DNA from 3 places in the Peribacillus muralis genome. Region 3 is predicted to be linked to each of the others. Evidence: riboswitches for the same ligand, from Rfam matches in the RefSeq annotation. Region 3 holds a riboswitch; each other region holds the start of a gene.
The links. Region 3 has a riboswitch for cyclic di-AMP ahead of ABE28_RS04705 (APC family permease). Riboswitches for the same ligand answer to the same signal wherever they lie in the genome.
Positions count from the first base shown of each region.

Region 1: it holds a riboswitch for cyclic di-AMP, as region 3 does, so the genes downstream of both, ABE28_RS20175 (TrkH family potassium uptake protein) here and ABE28_RS04705 (APC family permease) in region 3, are expected to answer to the same signal.
Region 2: it holds a riboswitch for cyclic di-AMP, as region 3 does, so the genes downstream of both, ABE28_RS01330 (cation:dicarboxylate symporter family transporter) here and ABE28_RS04705 (APC family permease) in region 3, are expected to answer to the same signal.

Region 1 is NZ_CP017080.1:4,160,533-4,168,420, reverse strand. It holds gene galE (UDP-glucose 4-epimerase GalE) at 1-428, shown strand, start outside; gene ABE28_RS20195 (pentapeptide repeat-containing protein) at 974-1,693, opposite strand; gene ABE28_RS20190 (PadR family transcriptional regulator) at 1,710-1,988, opposite strand; gene ABE28_RS20185 (STAS domain-containing protein) at 2,403-3,236, shown strand; gene ABE28_RS20180 (potassium channel family protein) at 3,409-4,065, opposite strand; gene ABE28_RS20175 (TrkH family potassium uptake protein) at 4,089-5,426, opposite strand; cyclic di-AMP (ydaO/yuaA leader) riboswitch at 5,608-5,750, opposite strand; gene ABE28_RS20170 (hypothetical protein) at 6,001-6,192, shown strand; gene ABE28_RS20165 (MFS transporter) at 6,423-7,676, shown strand; gene ABE28_RS20160 (TetR/AcrR family transcriptional regulator) at 7,735-7,888, opposite strand, start outside.
Region 2 is NZ_CP017080.1:267,788-275,675, forward strand. It holds gene ABE28_RS01320 (hypothetical protein) at 17-679, shown strand; gene ABE28_RS01325 (efflux RND transporter periplasmic adaptor subunit) at 694-1,956, shown strand; cyclic di-AMP (ydaO/yuaA leader) riboswitch at 2,142-2,288, shown strand; gene ABE28_RS01330 (cation:dicarboxylate symporter family transporter) at 2,460-3,719, shown strand; gene ABE28_RS01335 (hypothetical protein) at 4,041-4,823, shown strand; gene ABE28_RS01340 (D-alanine--D-alanine ligase) at 4,992-6,074, shown strand; gene ABE28_RS01345 (UDP-N-acetylmuramoyl-tripeptide--D-alanyl-D-alanine ligase) at 6,232-7,614, shown strand; gene ABE28_RS01350 (PP2C family protein-serine/threonine phosphatase) at 7,842-7,888, opposite strand, start outside.
Region 3 is NZ_CP017080.1:975,342-983,229, reverse strand. It holds gene ABE28_RS04715 (glucose 1-dehydrogenase) at 1-55, opposite strand, end outside; gene ABE28_RS04710 (RhaT/GlcU family sugar-proton symporter) at 71-925, opposite strand; gene ABE28_RS04705 (APC family permease) at 1,213-3,039, opposite strand; cyclic di-AMP (ydaO/yuaA leader) riboswitch at 3,181-3,324, opposite strand; gene ABE28_RS25425 (hypothetical protein) at 3,482-3,619, shown strand; gene ABE28_RS24850 (hypothetical protein) at 4,117-4,287, shown strand; gene ABE28_RS25615 (hypothetical protein) at 4,648-4,872, shown strand; gene ABE28_RS04690 (FadR/GntR family transcriptional regulator) at 5,639-6,316, shown strand; gene ABE28_RS04685 (CynX/NimT family MFS transporter) at 6,332-7,558, shown strand.

The sequences.
Region 1 (7,888 bases), 1.7 Mb from region 3:
ATGATCCGGAAACGCATCTCATCCCGATCATTCTGCAGCATTTGTTAGGCCAGCGTGAGAAGATTTCCGTGTTTGGTACAGACTATGAAACTCAAGATGGTACATGCATTCGCGACTATATACATGTTACCGATCTAGCTAAAGCACACATCATTGCGCTTCAAGCACTACTGTCCGGGAAGAAGAACACGGCGACCTATAACCTGGGGAACGGAAAAGGGTTTTCGGTTAAAGATGTGATCGACACATGCGAAAAAGTCACAGGCGTGAAACCGAACATTGAGTATGCAGACCGCCGTCCTGGAGACCCAGCGCGTCTCGTCGCTTCCGCTACCAGAATATATGAAGACCTAGGCTGGAAAGCATCCATTGATTTGGAAGAAATCATTGCAAGTGCATGGAAATGGCATAAATCGCAAGTGAATTAAACGACAAAAGGGTTTCGGAATGAAAGTATTCCGAAGCCCTTTTGCTTTTAGGGACTCGATTACATGGTGAATTGGAACGATGGTGCGAGACTCCGGCTAGTAAATGAGCGCGGTAGGCGAAGCCCGCCGAGGAGAGGCTTCCCGGACCGCCACTGTAAAGCTAAGTGCCTGCGGTGGCGCCCAAAGCTTTTGGCAATGGGAGTTCTATCGGAACGACATGCTTAATGGCGGTTCTTTTTTTTATATCATGGGAGTTTGCATGTGGATTTGCGCTGCAGCAAGGGATAGCGGAATACGCATCGAATTACATTAAGCGAATATGTTTGTACTGAATGGGAAAAGAGCAGCAATGGCCGTTTTTTTTTCAAAGTACAATGTAATCCTGGCATGAAGCCGTTGCTTTTTTTAAAATAGAACGTCATTTTTAAGCCTTCGTACGCATGATCCATGAAATGAAGGAACTGAAACCGTAAAAAACCCTGTGCCAAGAAGTCTCATGTCTTGGCACAGGGTTTTTTGATCAAGCAAATGGGGCGGTTGTGGGATTAGATGAGGGTTACTCCGCTAAGGTCAACCTTTGCTCCATATAAAAAGTTGTAAGTGAGCTTATCCATCGATGCTCCCGTAAAGTCGATTTTCTTTAAATCGGACATCCGGAATTGAACATTGGTGAGAGTGGCATCGCGAAATGATGCCTTTCTCAATGAAGACCCTTCGAAAATGGTTTGGCTGAATGATTCGCCATCAAAAATAAGCCCCGATAGGTTACAGTTTTTAAAATGGGTTTTATTATACGTATTGCTGTTGAAGGTGACGCCTTTTAAATTGGCACTTTTAAATAACGTGCTTGTTAAGTTGACGTTTTCAAAGATGCAATTACTTAAGTTCGTGCCTTTGAATGTACTGCCCGTCAGGTCTGAATGGCTGAAATCGGAGCGGCTTAAATCGCAGGAATTGAATTTTCCATCATGCACGGAAACCGAGCGAAAGTCGGAATCCACTAAGCGTTGTTTTGAATAATCCATCTTGATTGCCTGTTCAAGCTCACTATATTGAAGATTGAGGGCATCCACAAGTTCCGATACTTCGCCTATTGAATCGATGGTGAGCTTATACGCCTCTTCTTCGCTTGAGCCCTTCCTTTTATGGTCGTTGTATTTTTCCAATAGATTTTGCAGCAGTTCTTCTTCCAATTCCTTTGCCGTTTTTGCATTTTGGTATGGTGCAAAAATGCCATGAACATGTGCATGCAGTTTTTCAATCACATTTCATCATCCTTTCTTACAGCAGGCTTTCAAGGATTCGCTTGGCCTGCTCCCAGTCATTTTTATTTTGCCTGTATGTGTCTTCACCGAGCGGAGTGATCTTATAATATTTCCTTCTGCCGCCTTGGGTCGCATCTCCCCAATAAGAGAGGATGCATCCGTCTTTTTCGAGACGTTTTAAGCTGGAATACATCGTTGCTTCCTTTATTTCATATTGCTCATTTGAACTTACATATATCAGTTTGCTGATTTCGTATCCATACTTATCGCCACTTTGCAGGAGTTTTAGAATCATCGTATCTACATGTCCGCGAAGCAGGTCTGAGGAAAGTTTACGTTGAATCAAATCCTCACCTCCTTTGGTATATCCTATAATACATTACTATGACAGTCAAGGTAATATACGTAATTTTTCCGTTTCCACATTGAACTTAAACAATTCTGCATGCTGGATCGCGGGATCTGGGGTCAGGTTTTTTATTGCGTAAATGTATATTTGTTAACTAAAAATAAAAATGGCAAACTATTAAAATGAAATGATAGGTTCGAATAAAATTTCAATGTTCATCTTTTTTCGAAAAATCAGTTGTTGCATGGTTTCAAAAGCAGCAGGGAAGGTATATGGAAAGAGGGCTGCAGCTCGCGGTACCAGCTGACTTGAGACCAATTGAAATGACTTTTGATAATAAATAAATAGGTGGAGAAGTTAATGCATAGAAATAGGGAACTATATTCATTTTTATCAGATAAAGCAACGCAACTGACGGAGGATTGGTATGCGACATTGAATAAAAATGACCAGGTGGGGGTGTATAGCTCACCTGATCCACGGGTTATTGAAAAGCTGAAACAGCAAAATCATCAATTTCACTTGCATTTCTTTAAGATTTTCACACTAGAGGAATGCCAGTTCTTTGACCTACTTGATGACTGGATCGATGATATCGGCAGTGATGAGGAGCATTTAAACACACCGATCTATTTTATATTGCGGGAATTTTTCCGGACGCAAAATCAATACCTCGATTACATTGAGCAATTTGTCGCCTTGCATGAAGGAAAATACACGCAAGCGGAAGTGAACGCCTGGAACCGGGTCGTCGTCAAGGTATTCAGTGAAGTGATGGAAAGGTTCACGCAGGCGAACCATAGGTATGCCAATAAAATAATGATGGACCAACAGCAAACGATCGTTGAATTGAGCTCGCCGATCATATCGCTAAAGGATCATACAGCACTACTCCCGCTGATTGGCAATATTGACACGGCAAGGGGCATGTCCTTGCTTGAAAGCACATTACAGCAGTGTGCCGAAAAAAGTGTCACGCGGCTATTCATTGACCTATCGGGCGTTCATGCCATAGACGAGGTATCCGCTCACCAATTGTCGCAACTGATCGAATCACTCCATCTGATCGGAATCGATACCACCCTTTCAGGGCTTCAGCCTGATATAGCGATGAAAGCAGTCAAGCTTCAATTGCCTTTTGACAAGGTGACGGTCAAATCCACTTTAGCCCAAGCGATCAATACGATCATATAATACATATACAAGGTGGGGATGCTAGAATGATAGGGTGCTAATACCGAACCCACATCTGGAAAGGTATTAAAAATAGATACGAGCAAAATAGGAAACGACAACAGATGGTGAAAGCTATCATTCCTTATCGATCGAATGATGTAAACAGTCAGTGAGTAACCAAATGCCTGAATCATTCAATATTGGCAAATAAGGCTAAATCTTCTTTATTGCCAACGACTAGAAGCATATCTTTTTCAGAAATATCCTGATCCGGTGATGGTGCTATGATAATTTCTCCATTGCTCACGATGGCAATGACGCTGATATTATATTTTGCCCGTAAATCTAGCTCTCTGAGGCTTTTTCCCTTCATGCTCATGGGGAGGATGATTTCCTCGATATTGTATTCTTTAGAGAGCTCTATATAGTTCAGCATGTTAGGGGAGAGAAGCTGATTCGCGACCCGTTCCCCCATATCCCTCTCAGGATAGATGACCCAGTCGGCACCGACTTTAGTGAGCACCTGCCCGTGATTTTTATTAAGGGCTTTGGCAATGACCTTTTTGACCCCAAGCTCTTTTAAAAGCAAGGTAGTTAAAATGCTCGATTGCATGTCATTTCCGATGGCTACGATGACACAATCGAAATTACGGATGCCGATTGATTTCAATGTCTCTTCTTCAGTTGTGTCTGCGATGACTGCATGGGTAATGCTCAGTTCCGCATTCTCGACTCTCTCCTCATTGATATCAATACCCAAAACCTCTTGGTCGGCCGTATACAATCTATGTGCCACACTGGTTCCGAATCTGCCTAGACCGATTACGGCATATTGTCGTCTTCCCATCTTTTACACTCCTCCTTTTATGACTAGCCAATCATGATTTTCCCTTTTGGCCGGCGGAACTGATCTGGCTTGCGCCGCATGGCGATAGCAAAAGCCAGAGTCAAAGGACCAACACGGCCTGCAAACATCGTAAAAATGATGAGCATCCGGCCAACCGGTGATAATTCCGGGGTCAAACCCATCGAGAGTCCCACGGTGGCGAATGCTGAAGTGGCTTCGAACAAAATCATCAAGAAGTCACTTCCGCTTTCAGTGATGGCCAGCAGAATGGAGATGCTTGAAACCATGAATACGCCAATGAATGTAACGGATAATGCTTTGAAAATCGTTTCACTCACAATACGGTGACGGAATAAGACCACATCACCCTTTCCTTTAATCTGTGACCAAACCGTTCCGACAAGCGTCGCCAATGTAGTGGTTTTAATCCCGCCGCCAGTCGATCCCGGAGAAGCCCCAACGAACATCAAGAAAATGATGAGCAGTAAGGTAGGCTGAGTCAAATCAGGGATATTCAACGTATTGGAGCCTGCCGTCCTTGGTGAAACCGACTGAAATAAAGACGATAACGTTTTACCCATCAAGGATAAAGGCTGCAATGTCTTGACATTGCCGAACTCGAATAAAAAGATTAAAATGGCTCCGGCAATCGTAAGGATCAAGCTAGTCGTTAGAACAATCTTCGTATGTACGGATAAACGATGGGTGTCACGATATTCGTATAATTCATTCATCACGATAAAACCTATTCCGCCAAACGTGATTAGGAAGACGACCGTAAGGGTTATGAATGGATCCGATACATAGGGGGTTAAACTCCTGAATTCCCCCATTAAATCAAAGCCGGCATTATTGAAATTCGATATGGAATGAAAAACCCCGTAATAAATCGCTTTGCCGATCGGCATGTCAAAAGAGAAGCGAATCGATAAGATAAGGGCGCCAATGCCTTCAATAATGGCTGTGAAAATCAATAGCCGTCTCACTAACCTTACTACACCTGCCATGGATAGATTATTTAAGGACTCCTGCAAAAGTAACCTGCCTTTTAAAGAAATCTTCTTGCCTAATAGGAAAAAGAAAAATGTCGCAAATGACATGAATCCCAAGCCGCCTATTTGAATCAGTGTTAAGATGACCAACTCACCAAAAGTTGAAAAAGTCGATCCCGTATCCACTACGACAAGCCCCGTTACGCAAGTAGCGGATGTTGCGGTGAAAAGAGCATCCAGAAAAGAAAGACCATGCCCGCTTTCAGTGGAAATCGGCAGGGTCAATAAATAGGACCCGATAAGTATCAGGATGCCGAACCCGATTACTAGAATTTTTGGTGGATCCAATAGATTTTTTGCTTTTATCAAAATGATCATCCCTACCTATAAAAATGAAATGTGTGAAATGTGTGAAATTGTATGGATTTAGTAACCATCAATCTTCATTACGAAGCTTTTTAAAGCATAATAAAAAGACCTGCGAAAAAACTCGAACAGCTATTTTGACACAAATAATGTGCAAAGTAGCTCCCGAAATAGGCGGTCTTATGACCTCCTTCGCTTTAGCCGACGAAGTTAGCTGACGGGTAGGATGGCGAAAGAGCTGATCTCATCCCTTCTGCAAGGCAGAATTAACCCCAAGTAATTGGGTCCTCCGTACTCAAATCACATGAGTTTTGGCCGAAATATATTAAATTGATAAAATGTATTCTACTCCCATCATTTAGCAGTTGTAAACCCCTAAATTGTAAAAATATATTTCTTTAACAAAACTGAAAATTTATGTTTCACTTATACATTTCCAAAACGTATTGACAAATATTAGTTAGCACATTATGATAGGTTCGATTCATTCGAAAATCCGATTTAAGAGACTATATATATTCGTTCTTTTGGGAAATCCTAAACGAAATCAAACACATTACAAAAAAGGCGGGCAATTATGGAGAAGACGTTCAATCGATATGTTATCAATGCTACAGGCAAGGGTGGCCAGACTTATTTAACCCAATGTCAGGATAAAGATGCACTAAGAAAATGGATTGCCGATCATGAGGACCAGATCATCATGAATGAGTTAAGAATAACCGATAAGAAAAAGAATCCCTTGTTAAAATTTTTTTCACAAAGGTGATTATTTCCTAGTGGCTTCATGCATGGAATGACAGTGAACGCCGAGCCGAAAAATCCATATCTTGTTTCGCTTTTAAACTCATTGATCTCAATGGGTTTTTTTGCGTGGAATCATTTACAGCTCTTGATCGATAATGTTAAAATTTAGAAAAACATGACTTCAATGTAAGTGGCGGAAATACTGTTGAACACTGCCTAGCACGGAGCATGGCAACCAAGGGTGTGGAACTGATGAGATTTAAACATGTAGGAGCTTCTTGGAAGTATCCTGCGATCTTGTTGTGCGGGATCGGGATTTCCAACTTCGGCGCGTGGGTGTATTTCATCGCCCTCAATTTAATCGTGCTCGATTTGACCAAGTCGCCCTTAGCGGTGGCTGGTTTATTTATGGTGAAGCCGGTGGCGGTATTATTGACCAATGTATGGGCAGGCAGCGTCATCGACCGGATGAATAAGCGGAATCTAATGGTTACTCTTGATCTATTCCGGGCGGCATTCATCGCTTTGCTTGCCTTTACTTCCTCCATTTGGGTCATCTATTCGCTCGTATTGGTGATCAATATGGCAGAGGCCATGTTTGGTACAACATCAAGGACGTATATAACAAAATTACTAACAATTGAACAGAGAAAACGATTCAACTCATTACGAAGCTTGATCGATTCAGGGGCTTTTTTGATTGGACCAGCGTTAGCGGGTCTCCTTTTCTTAATCGGCACCCCCGTCGTTGCCATCTATATCAATGCACTGGCCTTAGTATTCTCAGGCGTGATCACGCTATTCATGCCAGATCTTGAAAAAGATGATTCCTATCGTCCTACCGATCATCGCCTATCCTGGAACATCGTGAAAAGGGATTGGGGCATCGTCCTGAATTACAGCCGTAAATCCGCTTATGTGATGCTCATCTATTTCTTGTTCAGCTGCATGGTGGTCATGGAAACGGCCATGGACTCGCAAGAAGCGGCATTTGCCAAAGCTGTCCTTTTTTTGTCGGACAGTGATTACGGGTTCCTCGTAAGCATCGCCGGTGCCGGTATCATTGCCGGAGCCATCGTCAATGCATTATTCGTCAATAAAATGCGGACATCATACATGATTGGCTTAGGTTCTGTATTTGTTTCGCTCGGTTATATGATTTATGCCTTATCCCCTTCCTTTTCGATCGCGGCTATGGGATTTTTCGTTATTGCCTTTTCCTTGGCTTTTGCCAACACTGGCTTTCAAACTTTTTACCAAAATAATATTCCTGTGGATATCATGGGGAGGGTGGGCAGCCTTTTCGGATTGTTGGAAGCATTATTGGTCATTATGGCAACAGTGATTGTCGGGGTATCCGCACATTTCATTTCGATTCGGTTCGTCGTCGTTTCAGGCTCGATGGTCATGGTTGCGCTTTCTCTTTTATTATGTGTACTCAGTATGTGGCCTTTGAAAAGCAGGTATTATTCCAGTGAAGCGGGAATGACGGAGGAAAAGGTGTAAGGGCCCCTTTCCGCCTGGGGAATGACAAGGCATGTGCGGGAAAGGCCATATGAGCAGTTCATTTAATGAATGTGCGCAATTGGCTGATGAAGTTCAAGATTTCAAAATGAATTCTGGCCATTTCCTCCACTGGCTGTTCCTCGCAATTCTCCAGCCACTCCTGGATCACCCCTAAAATCGCCGATGTCAAAAAGGCGTGCATATATGTTCGA
Region 2 (7,888 bases), 710 kb from region 3:
TGCAGGGGGAACACATATGGTTTACCAGGTCAGATTGTTAAAGGGCATCTTTGAGCCTTATAGGAGTCGTTATCAGCTGCAAAATGCTGAGGGGGTCACTCGGCTTGGAAGTAAATTGCTATTGTTATATTTTCTTAGTCTCCTCGTATATGCCGTTGGCGGATATTTTGGCATCGGGTCTGAATCCTTTTCCAAACAAATCACGACGATGAGCGTAGATGAATTCGAGGCGGGAAAGCTGCTGATCATGGGCGGCAATATGCTTGCGGGCCTTCTTTATCCTTCTTTATACATATTATTATCATCGCTATATTTTTGGATAGTCGCTGATGTCCCATACATAAAAGTAGTAATCGTTCAAATGATCCTTTTTTGCTTGCAGATATTGGAGAAGGTTTTGCTGATTCCTTTTTTCATCTTGTTGGATATCGGCAACGATGCCAATCCTTTTTCATTCGGTGTCATAAGTCAGCATTTTCTCAGAAATGATTACTTTATTCACGTTTTTAGTGAAATCACCATTTTTCAATTCCTGATTATTTTCCTGCAATTTTACTATATAAGAGGATTATCGGACCGGAATAAATATTTGATCTTTTTAATGATTGGACTATTCTATTTGGCCACATGGTTTGCTAAAGCCTTTTTGGCATACATCCATGTGGGAGTATTTGTATGAGGCGGGTGTAGGGAATGAAAGGGAAATGGAAAATAATTGTGGTCTCCGTGGCGTCGATCGTTTTAATTACCGTTAACTTATACCTTATTGAAAAGAAAGAAAGCAAAGTGGAAAGAACCGTTTTCGTGGAAAAATGGACAAAGGTAAAAAAGGATACCATTACGGCTACCATTCAAAAAAAGGCAGTCATAAAACCTGCAGAAGTTCATGATATTTATTTCGATGGCAAGAATAATGACTTCCGGAAATTCCTTGTAAAAGAGGGGGATGAGGTTACTGCTGGCGCCTCGTTGTTTGAATACACCACATTGGAGCTTGATGCGCTTAAAGCGAATTTGTCAGCGGAGAAAACGGCGGCTGAGGGAGAGATTTCCGGGATTGACCAATACGCAGCGAAGCTGAGGGCATATCAAGGGAATCTGGAGCGTGATTCCGATAAAGCGGTCATTGATGATTCGGTAGAACAAAAGTTGAATATTGATATAACAACTAGCTCCTCTGACCTCATTGAAAGTAACATCGAGCAAGAATTGTACAAGCAGGAACTCGAAAAAAACCGCTTGAACGAAAAAGTGAAGATGTTAAGTACTCAGTTAAGTTCAATCGAGACACAGACTAAGGCGGTTGAGACGACGAGTGAGACTGACGGCATAGTTAAGAATATCAATGAAGACCTCAATAACCCCATTATATCCATTGCTTCAGCAAATATGGGAATTGAAGGGTATTTCTCCGAAAGTGAGATGAAAAAGGCTGAAGTGGGCATGACTATAAAGGCAAGCGCCCCTGCTTTGAAAAAGGAACTGAAGGGGAAAATAAGCCGCATCCATTCTTATCCGGCAGACGAGCCGACACTGACAAAGGATAACAAGTTCCCGTTTCAAGCCTTGATCGAAACGGATGGTGAGGAAGCAGAGCCGTTGGTGGTGGGAGCCAAGGTCGATCTTTCCATTATTACCAATGAAAAGGCGGGTGTCCCCTCCATCCCTGTAAAATCTGTTAATGATACTAAAAAACCGCATATCTACAAATTGACTAAAAAAGGCTATTTGGATAAACACTACGTTACATTGGGACTTAAGGCGGAAGGAAAACAGGAACTTATAAAGGGACCGGCAGTAGGTGATGTCATCCTGATGGAACCGGAGAGGGTGATGAAAAACCATTCCCATTTCATTACTCCCATCCAATTCGACAAAGTGAAGACCAAAACGTATAAGAAGTTCACCGCAAGGGAAAAGGTACGGTACGTGTTACTCGGCATCCTTGAAAAATAAATAAATTCATTAAATGAAAAGAGATTGGATAATATACCTATATAACTTTTGTGGGTGAATCAAAAGACGGAATTATAGTTAAAATGAAGTATAATACAGAATTTTCAGACATGTTTAAAGATTTTTTATACGCTGAACAAGAATAAATATTTACAGATTAACACTTTTAGTATAATATTTTATTATAAGTTAATTCGCTTAATCTTATTCAAGAACGGGGGACCCAAATTTGTGGATATTATCCGCTAGGGGTGAATTCAGAAATGAAAGGGCATTTGTGTTTCCAATTCCTAACCCGACAGCTAACCTCGTCAGCGTCTTTAAGGGAACATGTGTGAATATTCACGCCAATAAGAAATCGACACATGAAGTGTCTTTTTTTTCGGCGTAAAGATAGAGTTTTTCAAAAAAAGAAAAATTACTTTCTTTCTATTAGTATCTGTTTCCCTTACCGAGACAAAACGTTTTTGCATCAAAGACTTTATAGAAGGTGAGGAAAGTACATGAAGAAAATTAAATTAAGTTTAGCGAGCCAGATCTTCATTGGTCTAATTCTAGGGATAATCGTTGGAGCCATTTTTTATGGTAATGCGACAGCCCAAAACTTTTTACAGCCATTCGGGGACATTTTCCTAAGAATGATTAAAATGATCGTTGTACCAATCATTGTTTCCAGCTTGATCGTTGCCGTAGCGGGTGTAGGTGATTTGAAAGCGGTAGGTAAATTGGGTGCTAAATCACTTTCGTACTTTGTAGTGGTAACCCTTACAGCAATTGCTGTTGGTCTAATTTCAGCTAATATCATCCAGCCTGGTGCCGGTGTGAACATGAATAATCTGGAACAAACGGATATTTCCACATATGTTGATACAGCAGAAACGAAGCAGCATGAATCATTTGTGGACACACTCATACACATTGTACCATCCAATCCAGTAAAAGCCATGGTAGAAGGCGATATGCTAGCGATTATTTTCTTCTCCGTACTGTTTGGACTAAGCATCGCTGCTATCGGTGAGAAAGGGAAACCAGTATTCCGCTTCTTCCAAGGTACAGCGGAGGGAATGTTCTACTTAACTAATATGGTTATGAAATTCGCTCCTATCGGGGTATTCGCCCTAATTGGTGTGACCATTTCCAAGTTCGGTTTGGAATCTTTAATTCCATTAGGTAAGTTAGCGCTTTCTGTCTACGGAACCATGATTTTCTTTGTAATCGTCGTTCTGGGCCTTATTGCAAAATTTGTAGGATTCAATATCTTTACATTGATTAAGCTTCTTAAAGCGGAATTGATTCTTGCTTTCTCGACAGCGAGTTCAGAAGCCGTTCTTCCGAAAATCATGGAGAAAATGGAGAAAGCGGGATGTCCGAAGCATATTGCTACTTTCGTTATCCCGACTGGATATTCATTCAACCTTGATGGCTCTACATTATATCAAGCGTTAGCAGCTATCTTCATCGCTCAAATGTATGGAATCGACTTAAGTGCGTATGAGCAAATTACATTAATGCTAGTGCTAATGATTACATCTAAGGGTATTGCAGGCGTACCAGGTGTTTCCTTCGTAGTTCTTTTAGCTACATTGGGAACAGTCGGTATTCCAATCGAAGGTTTAGCATTCATCGCTGGTATCGACCGTATTCTTGATATGGGACGTACAGTGGTTAATGTTATCGGTAATTCACTTGCTGCAATCGTCATCTCTAAATGGGAAGGGCAATTCAATCCTCCTTCCGCTGAGGAATTAAAACAAGTTTCTTAATAACGAAAATCCAGAGTGATGAGTCACTCTGGATTTTTTTTTGACGTTAAAACGCGGCTTCGGCATGGGGCATCTATGGTAACGAGCATCGCATTGTTTTATAAAGCACGTTGAAAGGCGAAGTTGATCTTTCCGGTTCGGGCGCATTCTGCAGATTGGATATTTAAATGTGGCGAATATGTTCATTATAATTAGTGGAAGTGCAGGGCGAAAAGCGGTTCAGTTAGTGAGATTCAATATTCCCGGTTATATAACCTACGTCTAAACCAAAAAGTTTGATAAAATAACAGTATGGATTGCAAGTTCGGAGGGGGTCTGGTTATGAAGAACGATAGCGATGATATATTATACATGCATATGCAAGCTTCCGAGCGGTTTGTCCTTTTCAATGGACTCAACTTTCGGGAATTTGCTTATTCACTGCCATCTTCCTTGGATTCCATCTTATTACTGAAACATCAATTCGATGGTGGGGAATACAATTTGAATGTGTTGCTTGAGAGCGCTTCGTCAGAGTCCATCGCCAAGCTTCTTAAAGAAAACGTCCGTGCGTATGGCGATTTTTGCTGGATCGACTTTGAAGAGGCGGAAGGGCTGGATGAACTGGACGGAAGAGAGCTGGCTGAGCTTTTGTATTTAGGTCATACGAAAACTCATTTGCAGCCTCCTTTTTTACGCAAATTGAATAACCGATATGTATATCTCGCTCAGGACGACGGATGGTTCAATAAGGTTTATTTTCGATCTCTTTCGGCATTTTATATGATGTTGGGAAGTTTGATTCCGTTAAAGCTGGAGCTGCTAAAAGTAGAGCGGACGTGGCTCGGAATCCGAAAGAAAAATGAGTTGACGGCCATCCCTCTAGAAGTGATTTCTACATTGGTTCCGATACTTGCAGAGGGCCTGGTTTTTTCCTTTCGAGACGTTAGGTACTCCAGGGCCAAAATAGAGATCCCGATATGGGTCGTAGGCGATTATTTGAACATGGATGAGATGCAGGAGGACTTTTCAAAGCAGAACAAGGAGGATCCGGATGTATTCATCAGCTTCAGCAGAAAGGAAAAAACCTGGGATTGCGTCATCAAAAATGACTTCTACATTTAAACATTACATGTTCTTTCCGTTTATTAGTAGTAAGACTTCCTGCCTCACGCATAAAAGATAAGAGTGGGAAGATTGGAAATTCCCGTGTGGTGGAAGTTTCGCTTTTCCCGTTTAAGTGTAAAATGATACAATGAACATGGTTAAAAGAATATTGGAGGGTAATAACTCATGAAAACTAAACTTGGTTTGCTTTATGGTGGGAAATCTGCGGAGCATGATGTTTCAATGCAGACGGCTTTAGCTGTCATCAAAGCACTCGATTTAGCAAAGTTTGATATATATCCGATTTACATAACAAAAGATGGTTCGTGGATAAATGGCCCGAAATTAACCGCACCTCCAGAGGATGTAGCGGCTTTGACTTTTTTGCCTGAAAAATCGACCTCACCGCTTGCGCTGCAAGCCCATTCAACTGATGAAAATGGTGAATCGACTGGATATGACGTCATTTTCCCGTTGCTTCATGGACCTAATGGAGAGGACGGAACGGTTCAAGGGATGCTGGAACTGCTGAACCTTCCTTATGTAGGCAATGGCGTTCTAGCGTCATCGGCTGGAATGGATAAGGTTATCATGAAAAACATCTTTGCTCATGCTGGACTTCCTCAAGTGAAATACACATGGTTCATTCGCTCTGAATGGGAAGCCAATAAGGAAGCTGGGATTAAAAAGGTTGAAGATGAAATTGGGTACCCTTGCTTTGTTAAACCGGCGAACCTAGGTTCCAGTGTCGGCATTAGTAAATGTGATGATTCACATAGCTTGGAAAAAGCGGTCGCGGAGGCTTTCCAATTTGACCGGAAAATCATCATTGAAGAAGGGGTCGTAGCACGGGAAGTGGAGTTTGGCATTCTAGGCAATGATGATCCTACTTGCTCAGTGGCGGGAGAGATCATCCCCAAAAAGGATTTCGCCTTCTATGATTACTCAGCAAAATACGAGGATGGGAATTCCGCAATGGTCATCCCAGCTGAAATTAGTGAAAATGAGTTTGCCGCGTTATCCGCAATGGCCATCTCTGCCTTTAAGTCATTGGATTGCTCTGGATTGGTCAGAGCCGATTTCTTCTTGACGAAAGAGGGGAAAATTTTTATCAATGAAGTGAATACAATGCCTGGGTTCACTCCTTATAGCATGTTCCCTCTACTCTGGAAGCACACAGGAGTCGACTATCCGGCTTTGATTGAAAAACTCGTCAAGCTTGCTTTGGAACGTCATCGTGAAAAACAGCAAATAAAATATACAGTCTAATCATCAGGGTATGTATAAATTCATCTTCCAAAACCCGTCAAATGATCCTTTTTTGAGAGGTCCAAATTAGCAGGAGCCGGCAATTTACTGGTTTCTGCTTCATTTGGTTAATGGGTAGGAGAGCGGATAACGTTTCAAAGAATGTAGGAGGAACAAAATGATAAAGAGAACGTTAAAACAAGTGCATGAAATGGCAGGGGGATTGAATGATATCACTCCATTTCAATCCAGAGTAATTCAAGGGGTTACAATCGATTCAAGAACAATTAAAGAAGGATGTTTGTTCGTTCCGCTCAAGGGTGCGCAAGTTGACGGGCACCAGTATGTCAAACAGGCTTTGGCGGATGGGGCGGCAGCCTCTTTTTGGCAAAAGGATGTACCGAATCCACCTAATGATCTACCGCTAATCATTGTCGAGAATACTGAAAAAGCATTGCAGGAACTAGCGCGTTCCTACCGTTCCGAACTGAATATAAAGGTCGTGGGAATTACAGGAAGCAATGGAAAAACCACGACGAAGGATATGACGGCTGCGCTGCTTGCCACCACGTACAAAGTCCATAAAACGAGTGGTAACTTCAATAATCATCTTGGTTTGCCACTAACGGTACTGTCGATTGAAGAGAATACGGAAGCTGCCGTTTTGGAGATGGGAATGAGCAGCCGCGGTGAAATTGAGTTTTTATCCAACATGGCAAAGCCTGATGTAGCCATCATTACCAATATTGGTGAATCACACTTATTGGATTTGGGGTCACGTGAGGAAATTGCGAATGCAAAGCTCGAGATCGTCGAAGGCTTGGCGGAGGAAGGTGTGCTGATTTATCACGGAGATGAGCCTCTACTTCGCAATCGGATCAAAAGGGATTTCCCTGATATGAAGGTAATATCTTTTGGACGCACCGAACAAAATGACCTATTTCCACAGCTGATCACACAAGGGGCGGATAGCACAACATTCACTATCGCGTGTGATGGAACGGAAGCTGAATATGCAATACCCGTTTTAGGTCATCATAACGTTCTTAATGCGTTGGCTGCGATTTTGGCTGCAAAGGAATTTGGTGTGGATGATTCATCTATTCGTATGGGCCTCTCAGCCATTCAGTTAACCAACATGAGGATGGAGATGGTCGAGGGTGCAAAAGGGCAGAAGATCATCAATGACGCGTATAATGCGAGTCCAACTTCCGTCAAGGCTGCTGTCGAATTGATTGAGGGTTTATCCGGTTTCGAGAAGAAGATACTCGTTTTGGGAGATATGCTGGAGCTCGGACCGCAGGAAAAAGATTTTCACTTGAAAATTGGTGAATTGATTTCCAGTGACCGGATTGATAAGGTTTTCACGTATGGTCCTTTAGCCGAGTTTATTGGCAAGGGGGCGAGCGAGGCTTTTTCTAAAGAAAATGTTCGTTCCTTCCAAGATAAACAGAAGCTTATAGCGGAGCTGGAAGCATCGACACAAGTAAATGACATCATTCTGGTGAAAGCTTCCAGGGGCATGAGGCTGGAGGAAGTCGTTCAGGCTTTACAGAAGTAAGAATCTATAAAAAACCTTATAGAAGCGGCCCTAAGCTGCAGACAATCTCGCTAAGAGTATGTCTGCAGCCTTTTTTAGATTTATAACACTTATAGGATAGGCATTGGACATGGACCATTTCGTTTCACTTCAGTCAATTGCTCATCCAAAGGAATCCGAGGAGCCTCTTCATGTCGACCGCATCTGAGCGGTGGTCATAGTACCTGCGGATCTGTCCATTATCACCCCTAAAAAAGTGTGCCGGCAATGATGCTGATATCATCATCAATTTCGG
Region 3 (7,888 bases):
AACCAGTTGATGACCCTGTTATCACAACGACCTTGCCTTCTAAATCTTTATACATTTCATCATCCTCCAATTAACTTTTTGCAAGTCCTAGCATTACCCCTGCTATGATGATCAAGATTATTCCGATGACGATTCCAATTAGTTGGTGTTTCGTTTTTTTCTCTCGTAATATGATGATTCCGCCGAGTGTCGAGATGACAATCCCCATTTGTGACAACGAAAAACTTGTAGCTACTCCCACTCGAGGCTGGGAAATGAATAAAAACATGTTTCCTGCAGCCCATATCAATCCGGGAATGATATTTCGAATTGCATATTTGTTAAACGGTTTATGTTTAAATGTCAATAAAAGTCCGCCTATCACCATTCCTATCGCTTGAGGGAATAACGCTGACCAGCCATCTACATCAAAAAGCCGGGCAACGACCACATAAACCAAATAACCGAAAGTAGAGATGAGAAGAATGATGATTCCTTTTTTCAAGTTTCCCGATTTTCCCTCTTTTGATTCTTTATCTTCCAATGAGGTCAGGACAATTCCTATAATGATGAAAACCAATGCCAAGACGCCTAAAATGACCGCCTTCATCGTTGACCACTCATGGAAAACGATGACCCCGAATAACGTCGTCGAAATGAGCTGCAGCCCCGTTGATATCGGCATCGTTTTGGAAACGCCCATTAAGTCGATGCTCTTTAGCTGATTGGCTTGTCCAACAGCCCAAAACAATCCAGACACGATGCCGACGCCAAATACCAAAAGAGATAGCTTGATATCGGCAAAAATATAAACGCCAATTGAAAAGATCAAGGCACCGATCGTTGTTCCCAGTGTCTGACTGTAAGGTCCGCCCCCCAGCTTCACATTAAATAATACGATGCTTCCCCAGAACACCGCAGGCAAGAGCGCTAATACTATATCCATCTTCAACCCCCATTATATGTATGTTCAAACTAAAGCAGGAAACTTATATAGTCTTTACTTAATATGTTCTCACGCATCGAATTGAGCCTTGGTAATTTTTAGTTTGGCGTTAATCATTATGTACTCGAATATTGACTGCAGCTTTCTTCGATATATCTAATAAGGGCAGTTTTTCACTTTACTGCATAAAGGGCAAAAAAAAAACTGCAGGCAAACCCAAATTTTCATCGAGTTTGCCTACAGCAAGAAGCAACCCTGAGCAGGGTTGCTTCCATATTATAAGCGGTTTACTTCTTCAAATGATATGGAACGGTCGTAACCACTACATTCCTTCTATAAAGTAAGTAGGCACGAATCAGTAAACTGGATTGGTTATGGAGAATGTTGTGCCAGCCCTTCTTCGGAATGAATTGCGGGATGATGACTGTAACTTGATAGTTGGATTCCCTTGCCTTATGCTCAACCGTATCTACAAATTTAGTCAATGGCTGAATGATGCTGCGGTAGTACGAATGAAGTGTGACGAGCCTGATATCCGGCTGCCAATTCTTCCATTTTTCTTCGAATTTCTTTTCATCCTCCCTTTCAAAGGAGATATATACGGCAATGATTTGATCTGCAGAAAGAGATTTGGCATAATTCAAGGAGTTCTCGACTACATGCGTGATACCGGCAACAGGAACGATGATGACATTTCCTTGGATGGGAAGAGTCGGCTCACACGTAGTGATTCGCAATTGATCGCCTACCGCATCATAATGTCTCCTTATGCGATGAAACATCAAAATGATGATTGGCAGGAAGACTAAAACAGGCCATACATGCACGAATTTGGTTAAAAAGAAAATGAGCGTGACAATAAAGCTAATGATCGCCCCAATTGAATTAATCGTTAATTTCACGATCCAGCCTTTAGGCTTTTCTCGAATCCATTTAACCATCATACCCGACTGTGACAAGGTGAATGGAATGAAAACACCTACTGCATAAAGGGGAATGAGATTCTCGGTATGCCCCCCAAAAGCGACTATCAGGATAATCGATGCAAGCCCAAGAATGATGATTCCATTGGAATATCCCAAGCGGTCGCCTCTTATCGTAAACATCCTTGGAATGAACTTATCCTTGGCCAAATTGACCGCGAGCAGCGGGAAAGCAGAATACCCAGTATTGGCAGCAAGAATCAAGATTAATGCCGTCGTGCCTTGTATAAAGAAATACATGAAGTTCCTTCCAAATATCTGTTCGGCGATTTGCGAAACCACCGTTACTTCTGCGCTGGGAACTATGCTTAAATAGTAGGCTAGGAAAACAATTCCCGTAAATAATACAGCAAGCAATGAGCCCATCGCGATTAAAGTTTTAGCAGCATTATTCGGTGCTGGATCTTTAAAGTTAGGAATCGCATTGGAGATTGCTTCTACGCCGGTCAAGGCGGAGCTGCCGGATGCAAATGCCCTCAGCAAGATGAATAAACTGATGCCGGCGACTGGTGTCCCAATCGACGCATGCAATTCAGGTGAGACATCGCCAGTCAAGATTTTGTATAGTCCCACCCCGATCAGGATGAATAATGCTAAAACGAACAGATAGACGGGATAGGCCAATACCGAAGCCGACTCCGTTACCCCTCTAAGATTAAGGATGGTAAGCAGGATCACAAAAATGATAGCGATAACGACATTATACGCATGCAGGCTGGGAAATGCGGACGTGATGGCATCCGTACCTGCTGATACGCTTACAGCGACAGTCAATATATAATCCACCAATAAAGATCCACCAGCGATCAGCCCTGGATTTATCCCTAAATTGTTTTTTGAGACGACATAGGCCCCTCCGCCATGCGGGTAAGCAAAAATGATCTGCCTATAGGACAAAATAAGAGCTGTTAACAGGATCAAGACCCCGATGGCAATCGGTATGGAATACCAAAATGCCGCAGCACCAACCGTGATCAAAACGATCAATATTTGTTCCGGACCATATGCAACTGAAGACAAAGCATCAGAAGATAGAATGGCCAACGCTTTTGTTTTGTTAAGCTTTTGATCACCAAGCGCATTTGATTTTAAGGGTCTTCCTATCAAGAACCTCTTAATTGATGATAACATCAAAAATTCCCCCACCATGTTTTAAGTAATAAGTTTAGGTTACCCTGCTAAAGCAAAAACCCAGAAGAAAAAATAAAAATGCCTGCAAGTCATAACTAAATAGACCTGCAGACATCAATTTTTTTGTCTAACAAGCTCCACCTTCCTTCTCATATAACGCTTACGAGGTTAGCTGTCGGATTCGGACCTAAGAGTAGCCCTACCTTGGAAGGATTCACCCCTTGGATTATAAAATAATCCCAATAACGGGTCCCCCGCACCAAATGGTTTAAGCGATTTAGAAATATGAAACTGTTGATTATCATACTCCCGTGAACTGGAAAAGTAAATGAAAATTTTTCATGTAAAAAGAATATTTTTTAGTAACTACGGTTATGTTGATAACCTATGCTCCATACGGAACCAAAACCCTTCAAAACCAGAAAGGATGGCCATGATTCCCATGCCTAAACATACAGTAAAACCAATCATCTCAGATGAATTTTTAGATGAAGTGGTTAAAGAAATCAATGAACAATTCGGCGGTCCACTCAATGAAAACGATCACCGTAACCAACTGGACGGGGAAGAAACAAGGTGATGACTCATTCCCTGTCCGAACGGGACGTGCCAGCCCTTTACGAAACTTATCAATTGCTCCCGATAGCACGTTCAATAGCACCTCTGGTTTTATCTCAACCAGAGGTTTTTGGGCAGATTTTCTTAATTCCTCACAAATTTTTTGGCGACTTGTCCAAACCGTTCTAGCTTATCCTCATAGAATGATAAAGTAGTCATCATAAAAAGAAGCAAGAAAATACGTCATATAACAACAATGATGATATTACATGATTCAAATACTGGATAAGGGAATGATATTTTTCCATTTCATGGCCCTTTTAGATCCGTTAGCCTTATAGGACAAGCCAACGTCTCCTGATTCCCCATTCGACCTACTATTATCCCACTTTTTTCACATTCGGTCTCGGTGGCTTTAAATTAATGCTAGCAAGGGAAAGACCTCATCCATTCACTTCATTCACTTCTTTGACGGCCTTAATTTCATGGTTATCTTACATTCAAAAGGAGGGATGAAACATGTATATGCATCATTCACCAAGAACGGGAATCATACACACCGAGTTGCCGTATCTAGGAATGGCTTCGCAAGTGTACACAGGCTATTTAGAATTCCAAAAGAATTTTGAGGCTGTATCAGAAACCGAAAACCGTCAGTCACTATCTGCCCCTTTAGATGAGTTTGAATGATCACTGACATTGCCTGCTCCATCCTTTTTCGTATCAACAAATTAAAACCGTCCTATTAAAGGACGGTTCTTTTTATGCTCCTTCATATTTACACGGAAGCAAAATTTATTTATCGTTAATTTCAGACTAATATCCAAAATAATAAAGTGGCCGGATCGCAATGATTCACTCAACAGCATAAATTGATTTTTTTCATGATATATTTACATAGGACTTGAGCACTTAAAAGCGTTTAATTGAAGAAGCTTCGATAGTTTTACTGAAATAACAATTTGTATTGCCGTAACGGAAACAAAAGAGAGCCAGCGGGTCATACCAAAAATCCTCAAAGGAACCGTAGTAGGGTAATGCTATTGCTACATCCTGCCAATACTTATTATCTGCAGAATTATTCCTTGGAACCAATTAAGCAATGAAGTGAGTCCTTTCGTTCAGGTTTTCAGTATATCAGGACTTGCCGGAGCAGCCGCTATAATCAATTTTGTACTTTTGACGGCTGTTTTATCAGTGGCCAATTCCGGTATATACGCTCCCTCAAGGACATTGTTCAGTACTTCCCAAAATGGAGAAACTGGGATGCCATAAGATAGCTCAATATAAGATCTGGAAACAAACAAGATAGAAATACACCAGTTAATATACATAATGTAGTTAACAACATTCCATTGATGGGGATGTCCTTAATGGTGGTTCGGATGTACGGCTTCACCTTTTTATTATTATTGTTCAGCTCAATTGAAACTATGTAAATATTATACTGCCAAGCACGATTTCCAGGTTAAATGGCACCCATACACAACATTAATTGCCATTACAGCTTTAAGTGCTATCCTTTTGGCTTTTCTTTAATAAAGAAAATATCGTTGGATCCGTTTTATGCCTTGTGACTCTATCTGTATTTATCCTGCTTTCTTTCATCATTGAACAAAGAAAACAGTTCTAAATTAGAATTATTGGATTTTGTATATGAACCAAAATGAAGCTCTGAATTTCAATCAGGGCTTCTTCATTTTGTAAGCGAAAGAAGACCTCCAAAGGAGAAACCTCTCCAAAATAAGAGCGCTGAAGTTTCACCTTGTTTACAAGCAAAGTGAAATGTAACGGAAGGCACGAAGACTACCGTGGAATGAAGTAGAAAAAAACGGTCAAAGTTCCCCCTTATGATTGTGGGCAATTTCCTCAGTGTATCCTTAAATTAGAGTGAACTTCATTCACCGTAACGCTTGCTTTTTACATTCCATAAAAAACTTAAGACCCAATCATTTTAGCGATTTCATTATGTTATATTTTTAGCATACATATGTTAAAATATCCTATGAACCAATCATCCTACAAATTTGAGGTGTATATATTGGCCATATCCAAAGCAAACCGATTATCACTTGTTGAGCAAGTCGTTTCTCAAATCGAAACATTAATCGAATCTGGTGAATGGGAAATTGGAAATCAGATTCCGCCTGAAATGGATTTGATCAAACATTTCGATGTAAGCAGAAATACATTAAGAGAAGCGATACGATCGCTTGTTTACGCAGGACTTCTAGTTACGAAACAAGGAAAAGGAACCTTCGTCAAGTCAACAAGCTCCTTAGGGGTTGCGTTTCAAAGAAGGATCCAAAGATCAAGTTTATTTGAAACGTTAGAAGTCCGTCATGCCCTGGAAAGAGAAGGAGCCCAATTGGCCGCACTAAGACGTGATCAAGAAGATATAAAAAAGTTGCGGTTTCACATCACAGCCTGCCGTATAGCGGCAGAAGAGAAGGACATCAAGGCTTATGAGCAATCTGATATTCAGTTGCATAAATCGATCATGGGTTCATCACATAATGCCTTATTAATTGATTTGTACGAACATATGGAAGATTCCTTGCATGAGTCCATCCATCAGATCGTCCGGATGAGTTCTGAGGCGAACTTTCATTTAAGCATTCATTGCACTCTAGTGGAAGCCATTATTGAACGAGATGTAAAGCGAGCTACTGAAGCTGTAAATGAGTACATTGCACAATTCAAAAAATCTCTAAAATAAGTACGGAGGAAAATCATGGCCATCCAACAAACGGTTAATCAACTAGAACAAAAGAAAATAAATAATAACTCCAGAATCGGACTGCTCATTATCGGGGTCATTCTAATTGGAGCCAATCTACGGGCGCCTCTTACATCCGTAGGGCCCCTTGTAACATCAATCCGGGACGCTTTGGGAATCACGAATGCACTTTCAGGTTCCTTAACGACACTGCCTTTACTCTCTTTCGCCTTATTGTCGCCATTTGCACCTAGGATAGCCCGGCGTTTTGGGATGGAGCTCACCTTATTCGCCTCTTTGATATTATTAACGATCGGAATCGCAATACGCTCCATTGGCGGAGTCCCGACATTGTTCATGGGAACGATCTTGATTGGACTCGCCATAGCCATCGGCAATGTATTGTTGCCTAGCCTGATCAAGCATAACTTTGCAAGAAATATCGGTTTGATGACAGGCGTTTATGCTGTTTCCATGAACCTATGTGGCGCGATGGCATCCGGGATCAGCATCCCTATTGCATTTTCATCGGGTATGGGATGGACTGGTGCCCTCGGATGCTGGGGAATCTTATCGCTTATCACCGTTTTCTTCTGGATGCCGCAATTAAGACGGCCTGCCAACGGGGATAAAAACGTACAAACAGCTCAAAAACAAAAAAACATGAATCTGTGGCGCTCTGGTTTAGCATGGCAAATCACGTTTTTCATGGGATTACAATCCTTCATCTTCTATACCGTCATAACCTGGATGCCTGAAATCCTAGAGCAAAAGGGCCTGAACGCTGATGAAGCCGGCTGGATGCTATCCATCATGCAGCTCGCCGTCATTCCGATAACATTCATTGTGCCAATTTTAGCAGGACGCTTACAGAGCCAGCGTATATTGGTAGTCCCGCCTGCCGTTTTCCTTGTTGCAGGAATTTTCGGCATCTTATATGGAAGCGAGCTATTCATCCCGGTTTGCATGATGTTGATTGGAATTGGAGTCGGTACCATATTCAGCTTATCGATGATGTTTTTTAGCCTGCGCACCCGAAGTACCCATGAAGCGACGGAATTATCAGGAATGGCTCAATCTTTCGGATACCTACTAGCTGCCATTGGACCAGTATTATTCGGCTGGCTGCACGACCTTACACATAGTTGGACAGTTCCCTTATTAATGTTAGTCGCTGTATCTGCCCTTATTTTCATCGTTGGAATGCGTGCAGGTAAGAATGAATACGTAACTGCTCATTAATTACATGAAAAATGATCCCAGTATAATATTGGGATCATTTTCTCTAGTAACCAAAACTAAACGGATAAATGATTACAGCATAAGGATAAGGCTTTCATATGCACTCACATTCTTAAATAAACCAATTTTTCACTGCTACCAAAAGTTTGCAAGAGTAAACTGAAAGAATTATCAATACATCGGCGAATTTTGTTTTTCATTTAATAAAGTGAATGCTTTGTGATGTAAATTGGAAATCATCTGTATGCATCCTCTCAGCTTTAATTTGTTGTGGATAGTATCCCGCCTTAAGACTTCTGTCAGTAAAGCATCATGACTCATAAACCATCT